DNA from 2 places in the Eubacterium sp. AF17-7 genome. Region 2 is predicted to be linked to the other one. Evidence: riboswitches for the same ligand, from Rfam matches in the RefSeq annotation. Region 2 holds a riboswitch; the other holds the start of a gene.

Region 1 (8,646 bases), on a different contig from region 2:
TTGTTGCAATAATTGCCGGAAGCACAACTGCTGACGGATTTACTGCACCATATTGGCTTCTATACGCAATAATGTTTACAGGAATAATTTGAAGTGAAGAAATATTTAATACTAAAAAAGTGCACATTTCATCAGTTGCAATATGCTTTGGAAATGTACACTTTCTTTTTCTTTGCCTCTTTATCTCTGATTTATTTTCACTTAATACGTATCCACTCTGTTCTAATGGATTTTCTGCTAATGCCTCCATTGCTTTTAGTCCTGCCGGTGTTGCCGCCCATCCCAAGCCTAATATATTTGCAATTATATTAGTTACTATCGGTTCTCTTGCATTATGGTTATGAGGCAGACCCGGAAACAGCCACATAATAATCGGTTCAAGTATTTTTTCCAGTTTTTTTATCATTCCACTTTTAGAAGCCACGTTCATAAATCCCATCCACATGCTCATAATTCCAAGCATTGTAATGCACATACTCACAGCCTCTTTTGTGGATTCTATTGCTCCATTTCCTACCTGTTCCATCCTGCCTGTTGCCATTCCATAAAGCACTGACAATATAATCATTCCTGCCCAAATATAATTTAGCACTTAATTTTTCCTTTTATTATTAAATGAATTATTATATTTTACGCAAGTCAGACATAATAATTACATAATTTATAGCATGCGATTTAAATTTGCCATTTCAATTGCTGAGCATGCAACATCAAATCCTTTATTTCCTGCTTTTGTTCCTGCTCTTTCTATTGCCTGTTCAATGTTGTCTGTTGTTAATACTCCAAACATTGTAGGCACTCCTGTTTCCATTCCTACCATTGCAATTCCTTTGCTTACCTCTGCACATACATAATCATAATGATCTGTCGAGCCTTTAATTACTGCTCCTAAGCATAAAATGGCATCATATTTTCCTGACTGAGCCATTTTCTTTGCTACTATAGGAATTTCAAATGCACCCGGAACCCACGCTAATGTAATATCGTCATCATTAACTCCATGTCGCACGCATGCATCTTCTGCACCGCTTACAAGTTTATTTACAATAAACTCATTAAATCTTGCTGCTACAATACCAATTTTTAATCCTTCTGCTACTAATTTTCCTTCTAAAGTTCTCATTTTAAATCTCCTCTTGTATAATATATTTTGATGTCAGTTTTTTTAAGTATGGTTTAAATTATAAGTTCTGACATTATTACACTTAACACTAAATTGCTTATACCAGATTTCTTAAATTTAAAAGAAATAGCATTTGTGGCCGTCGGTTCAAAGCTTTGGTGCATAGCCTGACTTGAAACTGTAAGTTACAAAGTCAGGCTGTGTGCTAAAACTTTAGAACCGCTACGAGCGACAAGCAGCGCGAGCGTTATTTCGTTAAATTTAAGAAATCGGGTTCAGCAAATAATCTTAGTAAGTTGTCATATGTGCCATTCTTAACTGCTTTGTTCTCAAATAATATTCATCATATTTTTGTGCTTCTATCTGTATCGGAACTCTTTCAACTATTTCTATTCCATATCCTGACAAGCCTGTAATTTTTGCCGGATTATTTGTCATAATTCTTAGTTTTTTTGCTCCAAGGTCTGCCAAAATCTGTGCTCCCATTCCATAGCTTCTCATATCTGCCGGAAATCCTAGTTTTAGATTTGCATCTACTGTATCTAGTCCCTGTTCCTGAAGCTCATATGCCTTAAGTTTATTTATTAATCCTATTCCTCTTCCTTCCTGTCTTAAGTAAAGTATTATTCCTCTTCCCTCTTTTGCAACCATCTCCATTGCTTTCTCAAGCTGTTGTCCACAATCGCATCTTTTAGAACCAAATACATCTCCTGTAAGACATTCCGAATGTACTCTGCAAAGAACAGGCTCTCCATTTCCTACATCTCCCATAGTTAATGCAACATGATGTTCCCCTGTTGTTTTATTTTGATAACCCACGATATTAAAATTTCCATATTTCGTTGGCATCTTTGCAACTGCTTCTCTTTTTACTGAACTGTCTCTTTCCATTCTGTATTTAACCAAATCAGCAATTGTAATTACCGTAAGATTATGTTCCTGTGCAAATTCAAGAAGTTCTGTTGTTCTCATCATTGTTCCATCTTCTCTCATTATTTCACAGCATAATCCACAAGGTTTAAGTCCTGCTAATTTTACAATGTCAACTGTAGCTTCTGTATGACCTGTTCTTTCTAATACTCCTGCTTTTTTTGCTTTAAGTGGAAACATATGGCCCGGTCTTCTAAAATCTTCAGGTTTTGCATTATCATCTACAATTGCTCTTGCCGTAATACCTCTTTCAACCGCTGATATTCCTGTCGTGGTTGATACATGGTCAATCGAAACGGTAAACGCTGTACAATGATTATCAGTATTTACTTTTACCATTTGTTCCAAATCAAGTTTTTCACAAAGTTCTTCTTCCATAGGCATGCAAATAAGTCCTTTTGCATAACTTGCCATAAAATTTACATTTTCAGTTGTTGCAAATTCTGCTGCACATACCAAATCCCCCTCATTTTCTCTATCAGGATCATCTATTACTAAAATAACTTTTCCTTCTTTTATATCCTTAATTGCTTCTTCTATTGTTCCTATTGTTTTACTCATTTTATATTCCTTCTTTCTTTAAAATCCATTTTCTATCAAATAGCTTTCTGTAATTTTTGACTTCTTTTGCTCATTATTGTTAGAAAAATTCAATAACTTTTCTACATATTTTCCTATAATGTCACACTCAAGATTTACTGTATCTCCAACATTTCTGTATTTTAAATTTGTGCTTATCCTTGTGTGTGGTATTGTGGATACTTTAAATCCTTTTTTATCAACATAAGCGACTGTAAGACTTATTCCATCAATTGATATTGATCCTTTTTCAACCACATATTTTATAATTTCATTATCTGTCAAAATTTCATACCATACTGCATTTTTATCTTCACGTATACTTCCTATTATCCCGGTTCCATCTATATGACCACTAACGATGTGTCCTCCAAATCGTCCATCTGCTGCCATAGCTCTTTCAAGATTTACACATGTACCTTTTTTGCTTCCATTTAAACCGGTTCTTTTTAACGTTTCTGACATCACATCCGCTTCAAATCCATTTTTCCACATTTTTGTGACTGTAAGGCAAATGCCGTTAACTGCTATGCTGTCTCCAACTACTGTTTTTTCTAAAACCTTTTCACATTTAATTCCAATCTGATATTTCTCACTATTGCTGTTAACGTATTCTATCTGACCGGTTTCCTCTATAATTCCTGTAAACATTGACTACCTCTTTTCAAATATCCGGTTAACATAATATCGTTTCCTAATTTTTGAATTTCCATATTTTCTATGTTGTAAGCTTCCATCATTTTTTCTACGCCTTTTCCTTCAATTGGTGATTTAGCATCAGCTCCACCTACAATTTTAGGTGCTATAAAACAACAGATTTTATTTACAATATTTTCTTTTAATGCCTGCGCGTTAAGTGTTCCACCACCTTCAAGCAATATGCTGTCAATTCCTTTCTCCCCTAATATTTTCATAAGATCGGATAAAACAACTCTTCCTTTCCTTTTCTGCCTTACGACTTCAACCCCACATTCTTCTAAATATTTTTGTTTATCTGTATCAGCCTCATTTGTGCAAACAACTATTGTTTGTATCTTATTAGCAGTATTAACAATATTACTTTCAAATGGTATTTTTAAATTTGAATCACATATAATTCTTATTGGATTAACATTTTCTTCTATTCTGCAATTTAACATTGGATTATCTTCTAATACAGTATTAATTCCAACCATTATTCCCATATACTTTTTTCGCATATTTTGAACGGTTTCTCTTGCCTTTTCACCTGTAACCCATTTTGAATCACCATTTTCACACGCTATTTTTCCATCCATCGTCATCGCATATTTCATTACAACATAAGGTGTTTTATTTGTAATATAATGAAAAAATACTTCGTTTAACTTGTCACATTCATCTTTTAAAATTCCACACTTAACTTCAATTCCGTGTTCTTTTAAAATCTTCACGCCCTTTCCTTCTACAAGTTTATTAGGATCCATACTCCCCACATAAACTTTTTTTATCTTTTTTTCTATAATAATTTCCGTACATGGTGGTGTTTTTCCATAATGACAACACGGTTCAAGCGTTACATAAAGTTCTGCTCCTGTTGTATCTTCTTTGCAATTTGTAAGTGCATTTCGTTCTGCGTGAAATCCACCTATTTTTTTGTGATAACCCTCCGCAATAATTTTGTCATTCTTAACCACAACACATCCTACAATAGGATTTGGATTTGTATAACCTATACCTTTTTTTGCTAATTCAATTGCTCTTTTCATGTATTTTGGGTTCAAAAAAAAGCCTCCTTTCATTCAAAGGGGCTTTCGCACAAATACAAAATGTCTATTAATCTATTCATCGCTAATTCCTATTCGCGTATGGTTTTTAGCAAATTATCATCAGTTGTATTTATATAATTAATTGTTGTGTAAATCATACAAACATCTAACCGGATAACCATCTATAATCAGATTAAATCCTTATTACTGATGAAGATTAATTACATCATCTATTCTTCTCCCATCCAGACTATACTGTCGGTTTTGGATTCTCACCAAATCAGCTGCTTTCGCAGGTCACGGACTCGTGCATCTTTACGCTCTGTACACTTACCGTCGGTTGGGAATTTATGCGTTATGCATATCACCCTGCCCCGAAGAATTTCTATTTAATTTCTGCTTAAAGTATAGTCACCTGTTTTTTATTTGTCAACAAAATTTCCAACAAACTATTTTTATTAAATATTTTTTTAATTTATATTTGCTAAATTTTTTGGGCATAAAAAGCCTCTAAAATAACAGATTTTTGTATATAATCTGCACATTTTAGAGGTCTTTATAATTAATTTTTATAATTTGCAAATATTCTTAAAACTTTATTATTTTACTTTTATACTATGCTCTGCTGTTTTATCACTATTAAGTTTGCTATTTGAATATATTGCCTGTATTTTGTAAGAATAAGTTTTATTTTTCTTAATATTTTTATCTATGTATTTTGCCTGAGTAGTTGTTGCGACTCTTTTAAATACCTTTTTGCCTTCCATTTTACGGAATACATAATATTTAGTGGCATTTTTATTTTTACTCCATTTTACATTTACACGATATACTTTCTTTTTCTTAACTTTTTTTACCTTTTTTGTCAGCTTAACATTACCTGGTGTCTTTAACTTTACACGCACATAACGTTCTGACTTAATTCCGCTTGTAGTTACAGCAGTTATTTTTGCTATGCCTACTTTTTTGGCCTGTATATTTCCCTGTGCATCAACAGAAACTATATCCGGATAATTACTCTTCCATGTAATTGTATCTGTTGTATCATCAGGTGCTATCGTAGTAGTATATTTTCCTACATATCCCTTTACAACTTTTAAAATCTTGCTTTCATTAATGTTAAAAGCTGTTGATGGCTGTTTTACATCAATTGTTGAATAGCATATTAAACCGCTGTCTGTTGTTGACATTACCTGATATTTTCCGGCCTTTAATGCAGTAAATTCACCTGTAATTCTGTTGATTGAAATACTGTTTGCATCAACAGCATCCCACATTATTTTATTTGTATATGTTGGTGTAGTATCTTTCTTATCAGTAACTGTTGTCTCTTTTTCATCTGAGGTTTTTGTTACATCTTCTGTTTTTTTAGTAGTATCTTCTGTAGTCTCTGATTCATCTGTCTGAGTTGATGTAAATGTTGCTGTCAATTTAGAATTTTGTCCCTTACTTACGGTTGTATAATAACTATCTACTTTTAATCTGCTGTCTGCAATTTTCTGCATTATAAGGGCATTTTCCATTGAAACTTTTGATATTAAATTATCTTTATCATATTCACTATTTGGTAAATATTTATTTCCATATGGACTTCTGTCAAATATTGTATTGTAAATAGTACATGCTGCCAAATAACTTCCTGTTACTGATGGATGAAGATTATCTGTTTTATACATTGTAATTTTAGGATAATCCTGCATTACTCTCATGAAGTTAGTTCCTGATGCTGCAACAAGTCCATCATATTCATCAGATATTTTAAAGTTATTTCTTGTTAAAATCTGTTCAATCTGAAAGTCGCTCAAAAATAATGACATTGAATTAACTTTAAAAGTACTTCCAATATTATTTGGCTGTGTTGCATATATAACCATTTTTGCTCCGGCATTATGTATTAAAGTATATAGAGTATTAACTGCTACTTCTGCCTCTTCTTCTTTTTCTACTAAAACTGCCCTGTTTTCCTGTAATACTACATAATCCCATGTATTATTTGTTAATGCCTGATAAACCTGACTTCCATACATGTTAGTCTTATCTGCAAACTGGCTAAGTTTATATCCTGCTGATGTAATAGATGTAACTTCACAATTTATTTTATCTGCATCACAAAGTCCTTTAAACATTTTTGGCATATCATTGTAATATGTATGACTGTTTCCTACAAACAATATTTTATATGTTTTCTGTGTAAATTGAACATCATCGGCGTATACGTTATTACTTACTGCCACAAAATATAACATCATAATTACACCGAACAATATTTTACTATATTTTCTAAATCTGGTTTTCATTTCGTTGCTCCTCGTCTAACATGTATTGCCTCTCTATCTAGTCGGCGACTAGTTATTGGAAACATTATTAAATATAAACTTCATTAATTTAGTTTCCATCTTAAGTTAATCTGTAAATATTTACGTTGTACTAAATGCCGGCCAATATTTTAACAATAATGAGCATACTATTGTCATTGCTATTATAATGATTACTGTCATTTTCCAACCCTCTTTAAGCATATACTTTGGCTGTAAACCATATCCAACAGGTATTGCTCTGATTGATGTTGGTAACATATAAGATAAATTTACTCCTACTGATGCAATGTAAACGTAAGGTATTGGATTTAAATTCATTCCCTTTACTATAGATATAACTATAGGTATTGCAACTGCTGCAGTTGCTGTATTTGATGTTACATCAGACATAAGTAAAGTTACTGTTATAATTACAAATACTGTTGTAACTCCACCTGTAAGTCCCATTCCTGAAACCAATTCACCAATTCTTTCTGCTGCACCTGATTCATTTATTAATGTTCCTACTGCAAGACCACCTGCAAAAATGTAAATCATTTCCCAAATAATTTTTGTCTGAACTGATTTCCAGAGCATAAGTCTTTCTCCATCAGAACGTGTTATTAAGAATGATAAAATTGCACAAATAATAAATACATATGCCGGTTTTAATCCCGGTAATAATGTCTGATAGAACTGTCTTGTGAATGCAAGTATTGTTGCTACTGCAAATAATCCAAGAGAAATCTTCTCTTCTATGCTCATTGGTGGGAATTTTTTATATTCATTTCTAAAATATTCTTTTGATCCACCAAGGCTTTCTGATTTTTTAACATCCCTAATCATGAAAACAATGTTAATAACAAGTAATGTAATCATAATTGGTAAGAAACGGATTACCCATGAAATATACATGTATTCTTTTCCTGTAAGCTGCTGTAAATAATCAACAGTTACAAGATTCATTGCTCCACCAAGTGGTGATGTCAATCCTCCAAGTCCTGCACCGTAAGCTATGTATAATAATAATTTTGAACCAATTCTACTATGTTCAATATCACCCTCACCTATGTACTTTAACATCGAAACTGCAATAGGTGTAATTGTTGCACATACTACTGCATTTGGTAAAATTGCAGATAATACTGTAGATAACATAAACCAGAAAATTAACTGAATTCTTAAGTTATCACCAATTAATCCAAGTAATGATGCTGCAATTCTTTTATCAAGTCCTGTTTCTTCCCAAGATACAGTCAATATTGATGCTCCAAGTAATAATAAAATTGTCTCAGATGCATAATTTGATATTACTGCAGACATATCGCACATAGTGACAATAGCGTTAATTGCTATTGGTAAAAATGCTGTTACTGCATAATCGATAGGCGCTGTTACCCACCAAAATGCCATCCATGCAACCGTTCCTATTGCTGCTCTTTCAGCTAAAGCCGGAAATGCACTCTCCGGTATTGCTAAACAACATAAAACAAATAATAACGGTCCTATTAATAAATAAATACGCTGTTTTGTCTTTGTCATTTTAATTCCTCATCTCAAAATACTCTTAAAATCACTGTGATTTTCTATTTATAAGTTACATTTCTTTTAATTTACGTTTAATTACTTTTCCATTAAAAGTTCTTGGGAGTTCATCTATTACCTGAACAACTTTTGGAACTCTTATCGCTTCTAATTTATCAGTCATAAATTTATGTAATGCTTTTTCATCATATTCATATCCTTCATTTATAACTATAAATAATTTAGGAGCTTCTCCTGTAATTTCATCAGGTATAGGAATACATGCACATTCTTTTATCATTTCGTTCTGTGCAACAACTTCTTCTATTTCTGAAGGTGCAATCTTAATTCCACCCATATTTATTACATCGCCTTTTCTTCCAAGTAAATATACAAATCCGTCTTCTCCCATATAACCTAAATCGTTTGTATATAAAGTACCTTCATCGTCTAAAACCTCTTTAGT
Region 2 (8,646 bases):
AAATTCTATATTTTCTTCTTTACATTTTTGCTCAAAAGCTGCTCTAATAGCTGTATTTGATGCCACTCCACCTGCGATAGCCAATTTATTCATGCCACTTTCTTTAACAGCCATCATTGCATGTGTCAACAATGTATCTACTACTGCATTTTGAAACGATGCTGCTATGTCTGCCGGTACTATTTTCTCTTTCTTCATTTCCGCCATATTAATCTGATTTAATACTGATGATTTTAAGCCACTAAAGCTAAAATCATAGGCGTTATCTGTTATTTTTGCCCTAGGGAACTCATAGGCATGAGGATTTCCCTCTTTTGATATTTTATCAATTTTAGGTCCACCCGGATATCCTAAACCGATTGCTCTTGCCACTTTATCAAAAGCTTCTCCTGCTGCATCGTCTCTGGTTTTCCCTAAAATTGTATATTTACCATAATCTTCTACTTTTACAAGGTGTGTATGTCCTCCTGAAACAACCAGACAAATAAATGGTGGTTCTAACTCTTTATTTTCTACGTAATTTGCACAAATATGTCCTTCTATATGATGTACTCCAACAAGAGGGATATTTTTTGCAAAACTAATAGCTTTTGCTTCAGCCACTCCAACTAACAGTGCTCCAACTAATCCGGGGCCATATGTTACACCTATAGCATCAATATCATCTAATGTGCTTCCTGCCTTTTCTAAGGCCTCCTCAATAACATAATTAATATTCTCAATATGTTTTCTGGAGGCAATTTCAGGCACAACTCCACCATATAGTGTATGAAGATCTATTTGAGATGAAATTACATTTGACAATGCTTCTCTTCCATTCACAACAACTGCTGCCGCTGTTTCATCACAAGAACTTTCTATAGCTAATATCTTTACTTCTTTCACTTTTATACCTCGTTATTCTTCTTCAAATTTCAAATCGACTGACATTCCATCCTTGCCTGCTTTAGCATTCGGGAATATTTTTGTGACTGTATCCATGTAAAGCTGTGGTTTTACAAGTGACGGACTATAGTGAGTAAGCCACATTTCATTCGGATTTGCTTCTTTTGCAATAGTAGCTGCTTCCTTAAAAGTCATATGCTTATATTCTCTAGCTTTTGCTTCTTTATCAGGTTCTCCATACATGCCTTCGCAAATAAACAAATCGGCTCCTGTTGCTGCTTCAACAATCGCTTGAACAGGTCTTGTATCAGTTGTATAAGTAACCTTAAGACCCTTTCTTCTTTCACCCATAACCATATCCGGAGTATATTTTTTATCTTCATAAATTATTGTTTTTCCTTTTTGGAGCAATCCCCAACATTTAACGGGTAAATTAAGTTCTTTTGCTTTTTCTGGATTAAATCTTCCTTTTCTGTCTATTTCAATTGAATATCCAAAACATGTTACATTATGCTTTACCTTAAACGCGTTGATTTTGTATTCTCCAATATCAATTATTTGTCTGTCGCCGCTTAATTCAATAAAATTAATTTCAAATGGCAATTCTTGAGCTATCATTCTCAAAGCCTTAACAACTTTTTCAAGACCTCTTGGTCCTATCATAGTTAACGGTTCTGTTCTTTCTGCATTTCCCATAGTCAGCAACAATCCCGGCAATCCACTTATATGATCTGCGTGAAAATGTGTTATGCAAATAACATCTATAGGTTTAAACGACCAGCCTTTTTGCTTAATAGCTACCTGTGTGCCTTCTCCACAGTCTATCAATATATTACTTCCATTATATCTGCACATTAAAGCTGTAAGCCATCTTCTTGGAAGCGGCATCATTCCTCCTGTGCCTAACAAACATACATCCAGCATAAATTTCTCCACTTTCTATAAAAGAATTTTTTTAATAATTCTTTTAATACTCTTGTTAACTCTATGTTGTATAATAGCACAAAGACTTTTTTATGAAAAGGATGTAATTTTTTATACCTGTTCTAACGTATAGTAATCATCCTCTACTGAAATATATTCTGTAACGTCAACCGGATATTTAAATAACGTAGTTATCGAATCATAACATTCTTCACATAAATCCATTGTATGCATCTGTAAATCCTTATTAGAAAAATAACCCCATTTCCCCTGTAATCTAATTATTCCTTCCGTAACTATTCCATTTGTCATCTGCATTTTCTTTCCACATTTATGACAAAAAATTTCATATTTACCTTTGCTATTCATCTTTTTCATATTTTTAATCCTTTCTTTTGATGCAATCATCATATTATTTTTTTCGACAAAAAAATAGTGGAAACCTTTGGCATTCCACTATCTAGAAGTATATTTATATCTTTAATAGCATTATAATTGCATCTTCTACCGGATGTTTATAGTATTTTTTTCGTTTTGTAATACTTTGAAATCCAATTTTTTTATATAAAAATATTGCGGCTTCATTACTTTCTCTAACTTCAAGCATTATTTCCTTAATTTGTTCACTTTTAGCATCTTTAATAGCCTCTTTTAGCAACTGCTTAGCCACACCTTTTTTTCTCTTATCTTTTTTTACAGCTACATTCGTAATATCAGCGGAATTCATAACCTTATAAACGCCACAATATCCTATAACCCCTTCTTCCTCTATAGCGACATAAAATGCAGTATTATCTAATTCTAGCGAATCTTTAAATGCTTTTTGTGACCACGGAACAGAAAATATGCTCTCTTCAATCTCCGCTACCTGGGCTATATGCTTTTCGCTCATCTTTTCTATTTTTACCATATTACCCTTATCCTTTATCTCTATAAAACCAAATTATGAAAACTGTTTTATTTTTTCTTCCTTCTTTTGCTTTTCAAGCATTTCCCTTTCAGCCTGTGAAAGTCTCAAATAATCAGGTCTATGTTCACTAGCCTCCTCAATTTTTCCATTTTTATAATATATTTGTGCCAAAGCTGCAAGTGACGATGCTCTTTGTCTGCTCATATGGCATGGGGCATATAAATGCTCAGTTTTCATTTTTTCATCTATAATTTCTCTATATGCAGGCACTCCATCTCCCAAGAACATTACTGTTTTTCCTATCTTATCTAGCTCATCAATCAAATCCTCTACAGAAATTGCGCACTGTTCTTTTAATATTTTCATATGTGTCTGTTCAAAGTAATATATTCCAGTGTATACCTGTTGACGTCTTGCATCCATAATCGGACAAATAATATAATTGCTGGAATAAAAATTATATGCCATAGCATCAATTGTCGGTACATTTATTATCGGCTTATTAAGTGCTAATCCAAATCCTTTTGCTGTAGCGCTTCCTATACGTAGTCCGGTAAACGAACCCGGTCCTCCTGTTATTGCTATAGCGTCTATAGTTTCCATGTCCAATTCTATCATTTTGCTAATTTCATCTATCATTGGCAACAATGTCTGTGAATGTGTCTTTTTAAAATTTATTGTATATTCTGCCGTTAATATATCATCTGTTACTACTGCAACTGATGCCACTAAGGAAGAACTGTCTATTGCTAATATTCTCATCTTTATTCCACCGTTATCTTTCTATAATCTAATCCTTTTTCTAAATTCTTTTCTATCAAAACTGTTGATGCATTGTCAGGAATCAGTTCACTTATGAGTTTCGACCATTCTATCAGACATACTCCTTCTCCAAAGAAATAATCCTCATATCCTAATTCATACATTTCCTCAGGGTCACCAATTCTATATACATCAAAATGATACAACGGAATCCTGCCTTCTTCATATATTTGTACAATTGTAAAAGTTGGACTATTTACGCATTCTTTTATGCCAAGTCCGCTTGCAAATCCCTGTGTAAAAACAGTCTTTCCAACACCTAAATCACCATTTAGGCAAATTATTTGTCCTGCTTTCGCAGATTGTCCTAACTTTCTCCCAATCTCAAAAGTTTCATCAGGCGAATTTGTTTCATATATCATAAATTTTATTCCTCTTTTCTTTTATGGCAAAACATATTGTAATGCCAGAGTCAAAAGGTCTAAGCCCATATGAGCTTTTCCTACACAACAAAAACATTTGCATAACAAACAGCAAATATTTGTCAAAACAAAAAGATATTGTTTATAATCACCACATAATTATAAACAATATCTTTTTACATTTCAATTTATTTATTTCTAGAGTTTTTTTATAAATGTGCTTATTTTCTTATATAATATTCCTGTTACAATTCCAACTATTATTCCTTTAAATACATTAAATGGTGCTACTGCAACCCAAACAAAGCTCCATTTATCTTTAATTATCGGATTTACTTTTGCTCCTTCTTCTATAATTGCTTCTAACGGCATAAACTTTTCATAAAACGGTAGCATTACATAATAATTAAGAATTGCGCCTGCAACTGCCATTAACACAATACCAACTACTATCCCTATGAATGCTCCCTTTTTAGATTTCTTAAATTTATATATTATTCCCGCCGGAACAACAAGGCAACATCCTATGCAAAAATTTGCCAATTCTCCAACATAACCTGTTGTTGTCCCTTTAAGTAATATTTTAAGCACAATCTTTATAGCTTCCATAATTATTCCTGATACAGGTCCCATAATAAATGTTCCTATCAAAATAGGTATCTCACTAAAATCAAGCTTATAAAAAGACGGCGCTATAAACACTACCGGAATTTCTATAAGGACCATGAGTATTGCAGCAATAGCCGCGAAAATAGCCATCAACGCTAAATTTTTTGTTGTAAATAATTTTTTCATTTAATTTTACTTCCTTTCTGAAAATTAATATATTATTTATACAGAGCAAAGAAAAAAAGCACCTGGTTCAGGTGCTTTTCATGAGATTATTAATATCATAATTATTAATCTTATTACTTCTCTCATCCAGACTTTACTGTCGGCTATGGAATCACACCATATCATGCCTTTCGGCTCGCTGGCTTATATGCATTGCATAAATACAGCCGGTAGGGAATTTCACCCTGCCCTGAAGAATTATATTTAATATACGGTTAAAAATATTATTAACACGGTTTTATTCCGCATCATATACTCTATTTACTGGTTAATGCCAATGAATCTCTTGTAGATTGCCTTTATTGCTACTTCAAAATCTTCTTCTTCAACACCAACGATAATGTTAAGTTCTGAAGAACCCTGGTCAATCATCTTAATATTTACTCTTGCATCAGCTAATGCTGAGAATAAAATTGCTGCAGTTCCTCTTGCACTCTTCATTCCTCTACCAACTACTGCTATAAGTGCAAGATTGCTTTCGATATAAATCTGATCAGGATGTACTCTGCTCTTAATCTCGTCAATAATAGCTGTTTCCTTGCCTGCTAATGCTTCAGTTGCAATTACAACGCTCATTGTATCTACACCTGATGGCATATGTTCAAAACTTACATTACTCTTTTCTAATGCACGTAATACATTTTTACCAAATCCGATTTCGCTATTCATCTTATCTTTTTCTATATTAATTACAGACATGCCTTTCTTACCTGCAATACCCGTAATAATATGATCGCAATGTTCAGCTGACTCAGAAACAATCATTGTTCCTCTATCTTCCGGCTGATTTGTATTTTTGATGTTTACAGGAATACCTGCTGCTCTAACAGGGAATATAGCATCTTCATGCAATACTGTTGCTCCCATATATGCTAATTCACGTAATTCTCTATATGTGATAGTCTTGATAGGTTCCGGATTATTAACTATTCTAGGATCACAAATAAGACATCCGCTAACATCTGTCCAGTTTTCGTATAATTTAGCTTTAGTTGCTCTAGCAACTATTGATCCTGTTACATCAGAACCACCTCTTGAAAATGTCTTTATTGTTCCATTTGGCATAGATCCATAAAATCCAGGTATTACTGCCTTGTTTGTCTTAGCAAGCTTTGGTGCCAATTTTGCTTCTGTCTTAGTCCAGTCAAAATTACCCTGATCATCAAAGAAGATATATTTTCCTGCATCGATAAAATCAAATCCTAAATATTTTGCTAATACTTTACTGTTGAGATATTCTCCACGGCTTGCAGCGTAATCACGGCCTGCCATATGAGCAAATGCGCCTTTAATTATCTCAAAATCTTCATCAAGGCTAAAATCTTTTAATCCTAAGTCTGCAATAATATTGTTATATCTGTCTTTAATCATCTGAAAATATTCGTCAAAATTTTCGCTTTCAGATGCTAATTCATAGCACTTATATAACATATCTGTAACTTTAACATCTTCAATAAATCTTTTTCCAGGTGCAGATGCAACTACAAATCTTCTTTCCGGATCAGACAATATTATGTCTGCAACCTTTTTAAACTGTTTTGCATCAGCAAGTGAACTTCCACCAAATTTAACAACCTTTGTTTCTTCCATTTTCTTTCAATCCTCTCACACCGAATTACGGCCTTTATATTATATATGTTTTTTTATTATAAATTGCTATCAATTATTATTTACATAAACATTAATCTGTTAATGCAAATTTAACTTAATTTAATATCCCTTAATATTATTCTTCAATTCTTATTCTTGTAATAATATTCTCTAATTTTTCTGATGCAGCCTTAAATTCATCTTCTGACATCGGTCTTGTAACAAAACCAATTTCATTTTCAATTCCTGCATCTATGTATGTTACATTTTCAAACGCTTCTTCAATCTTATCTTTTTCATCACCTTCAACACGAACAAAGAAAGACTTTCTTGATTTGCCAAATTCTAATAATTCTAACTTTTCTTTATCCCATATAACTGTCACAGGAATATTCAAATGTCTTACAGCATCTACAACGTCTGATACAACTGCACTTGCTGTTGGAAGTTTTCCTGCGCCACTACCGATAAATACTAAATCACCAACCATGTTTCCTCTTACTAAGATTCCATTTACAACGCCTTCAACGTTAAACAATGGATGACTTGGTGATAATAATCTTGGTGTTACAGATGCAACTATTCCGTTTGCCTCTTTTTTACATTTTCCTAATAACTTTATAGATTTTCCCATAGCTGCCGCATATTTAAAATCTATATCTGTAATATTTGTTATTCCTTCTGTATATACATCTTCAAAATCAACTGATTTGCCATAAGCAAGTGATGCTAATATTGCTATCTTTCTAACTGCGTCAAATCCTTCTATATCTGCTGACGGATTACGTTCTGCATATCCTAATTCCTGTGCCTGTGCTAATACTGTCTGGAAATCTGCACCTTCTTTATCCATTTTTGTAAGGATATAATTTGTAGTTCCATTTAAGATACCTGCAATCTCACAAATTTCATCTGCTGTAATATGCTGATTTAATGGTCTTATAATAGGTATTCCACCTCCAACACTTGCTTCAAACAAGAAGTTTCTGTTGTGGTCTTTTGCAATCTGAATTAACTCTGCGCCATATTTAGCTACTAATTCTTTATTTGATGTACAAACACTCTTGCCTGCTAAAAGTGATTTTTTCACAAAATCGTAAGCTGGTTTTAATCCGCCCATAACTTCAATAACAATTTCAACTTCATCATCTTCCAAAATAGTATTAAAATCATGAACCAATACTGATTCACATGGGTCACCAGGGAAATCTCTAAGGTCTAAAACATATTTTACGTTTATCTCCTGTCCTGCTTTTTCCCCAATCAATTTTTTGTTTGTATCTAAAATTTCAAACACTCCGGAGCCTACTGTTCCGTATCCTAAAATTGCTACATTAATCATTATCTCTTCCTCGCTTGTTTCATTATCATTGCTTATTTGCATAACAAATTTATGTATACACTTTCAAAATTTTAACATAGTTAATTTTATACTGCAACTTATTTTTCGTTACTTTGCATACTAATTTATTTTCCCTGTATACTATTTTGCTTTAAATATGCATTTATAAACTGGTCTATATTGCCATCTAAAACACTACTTACATTCCCTGTTTCTTCATTTGTCCTATGGTCTTTTACCATAGTATACGGTTGCATTACATATGATCTTATCTGACTTCCCCAGCCTATTTCTTTTATTTCTCCTCTGATTCCTGATTTCTTTTCCTGTTCTTCCTGCTGTTTTAAAAGATACAATTTAGCTTTGAGCATTTTCATTGCTTTATCTTTATTTTGCAACTGTGAACGTTCATTCTGACATTGAACTACTATGCCTGTTGGTAAATGAGTAATTCTTATTGCCGATGAGGTTTTGTTAATGTGCTGTCCACCTGCTCCACTTGAACGATATGTATCTATTCTGATATCATCATCATTAATTTCAACATCTAAGTCTTCTTCTATATCAGGCATTACATCACATGAAGCAAATGAAGTCTGTCTTTTTCCTGCTGCATTAAAAGGAGATATTCTTACAAGTCTATGAACACCTCTCTCTGATTTTAAATACCCATATGCATTTTCTCCATTAATCTGCACAGTTATGGATTTTATTCCCGCTTCTTCACCCTCTAGAAAATCTAAAACCTGAGTTGTAAATCCTTTACTTTCAGCCCAACGCGTATACATTCTATACAACATACTTGTCCAATCACAGGATTCTGTTCCACCTGCCCCTGCATTTAACTTTAATATTGCATTATATTTATCATATTCACCTGACAAAAGAGTTTTTATCTTTACTTCATCCACTTTAGAAGCAAATTCATCCATTGAACTTTTCGCCTCTTCAGCAATTTCTGCATCTTCACTCTCTTC

The links. Region 2 has a riboswitch for FMN ahead of DWW96_RS10580 (ECF transporter S component). Riboswitches for the same ligand answer to the same signal wherever they lie in the genome.
Region 1: another riboswitch for FMN. It lies ahead of ribD (bifunctional diaminohydroxyphosphoribosylaminopyrimidine deaminase/5-amino-6-(5-phosphoribosylamino)uracil reductase RibD); the one in region 2 lies ahead of DWW96_RS10580 (ECF transporter S component).

The regions. Positions count from the first base shown of each region.
Region 1 covers NZ_QTWU01000020.1:11,870-20,515, reverse strand. Annotated here, with positions in the region: gene DWW96_RS12860 (nucleoside recognition domain-containing protein) at 1-592, opposite strand, end outside; gene ribE (6,7-dimethyl-8-ribityllumazine synthase) at 662-1,123, opposite strand; gene DWW96_RS12850 (bifunctional 3,4-dihydroxy-2-butanone-4-phosphate synthase/GTP cyclohydrolase II) at 1,412-2,614, opposite strand; gene ribE (riboflavin synthase) at 2,633-3,283, opposite strand; gene ribD (bifunctional diaminohydroxyphosphoribosylaminopyrimidine deaminase/5-amino-6-(5-phosphoribosylamino)uracil reductase RibD) at 3,265-4,392, opposite strand; FMN riboswitch at 4,589-4,745, opposite strand; gene DWW96_RS12835 (DUF4886 domain-containing protein) at 4,959-6,656, opposite strand; gene DWW96_RS12830 (SLC13 family permease) at 6,777-8,198, opposite strand; gene DWW96_RS12825 (class I adenylate-forming enzyme family protein) at 8,254-8,646, opposite strand, start outside.
Region 2 covers NZ_QTWU01000013.1:1,463-10,108, forward strand. Annotated here, with positions in the region: gene tsaD (tRNA (adenosine(37)-N6)-threonylcarbamoyltransferase complex transferase subunit TsaD) at 1-885, opposite strand, end outside; gene DWW96_RS10555 (ribonuclease Z) at 898-1,809, opposite strand; gene DWW96_RS10560 (hypothetical protein) at 1,921-2,187, opposite strand; gene rimI (ribosomal protein S18-alanine N-acetyltransferase) at 2,282-2,701, opposite strand; gene tsaB (tRNA (adenosine(37)-N6)-threonylcarbamoyltransferase complex dimerization subunit type 1 TsaB) at 2,753-3,481, opposite strand; gene tsaE (tRNA (adenosine(37)-N6)-threonylcarbamoyltransferase complex ATPase subunit type 1 TsaE) at 3,484-3,903, opposite strand; gene DWW96_RS10580 (ECF transporter S component) at 4,102-4,698, opposite strand; FMN riboswitch at 4,809-4,939, opposite strand; gene DWW96_RS10585 (aspartate kinase) at 4,999-6,327, opposite strand; gene DWW96_RS10590 (homoserine dehydrogenase) at 6,464-7,669, opposite strand; gene prfB (peptide chain release factor 2) at 7,795-8,646, opposite strand, start outside.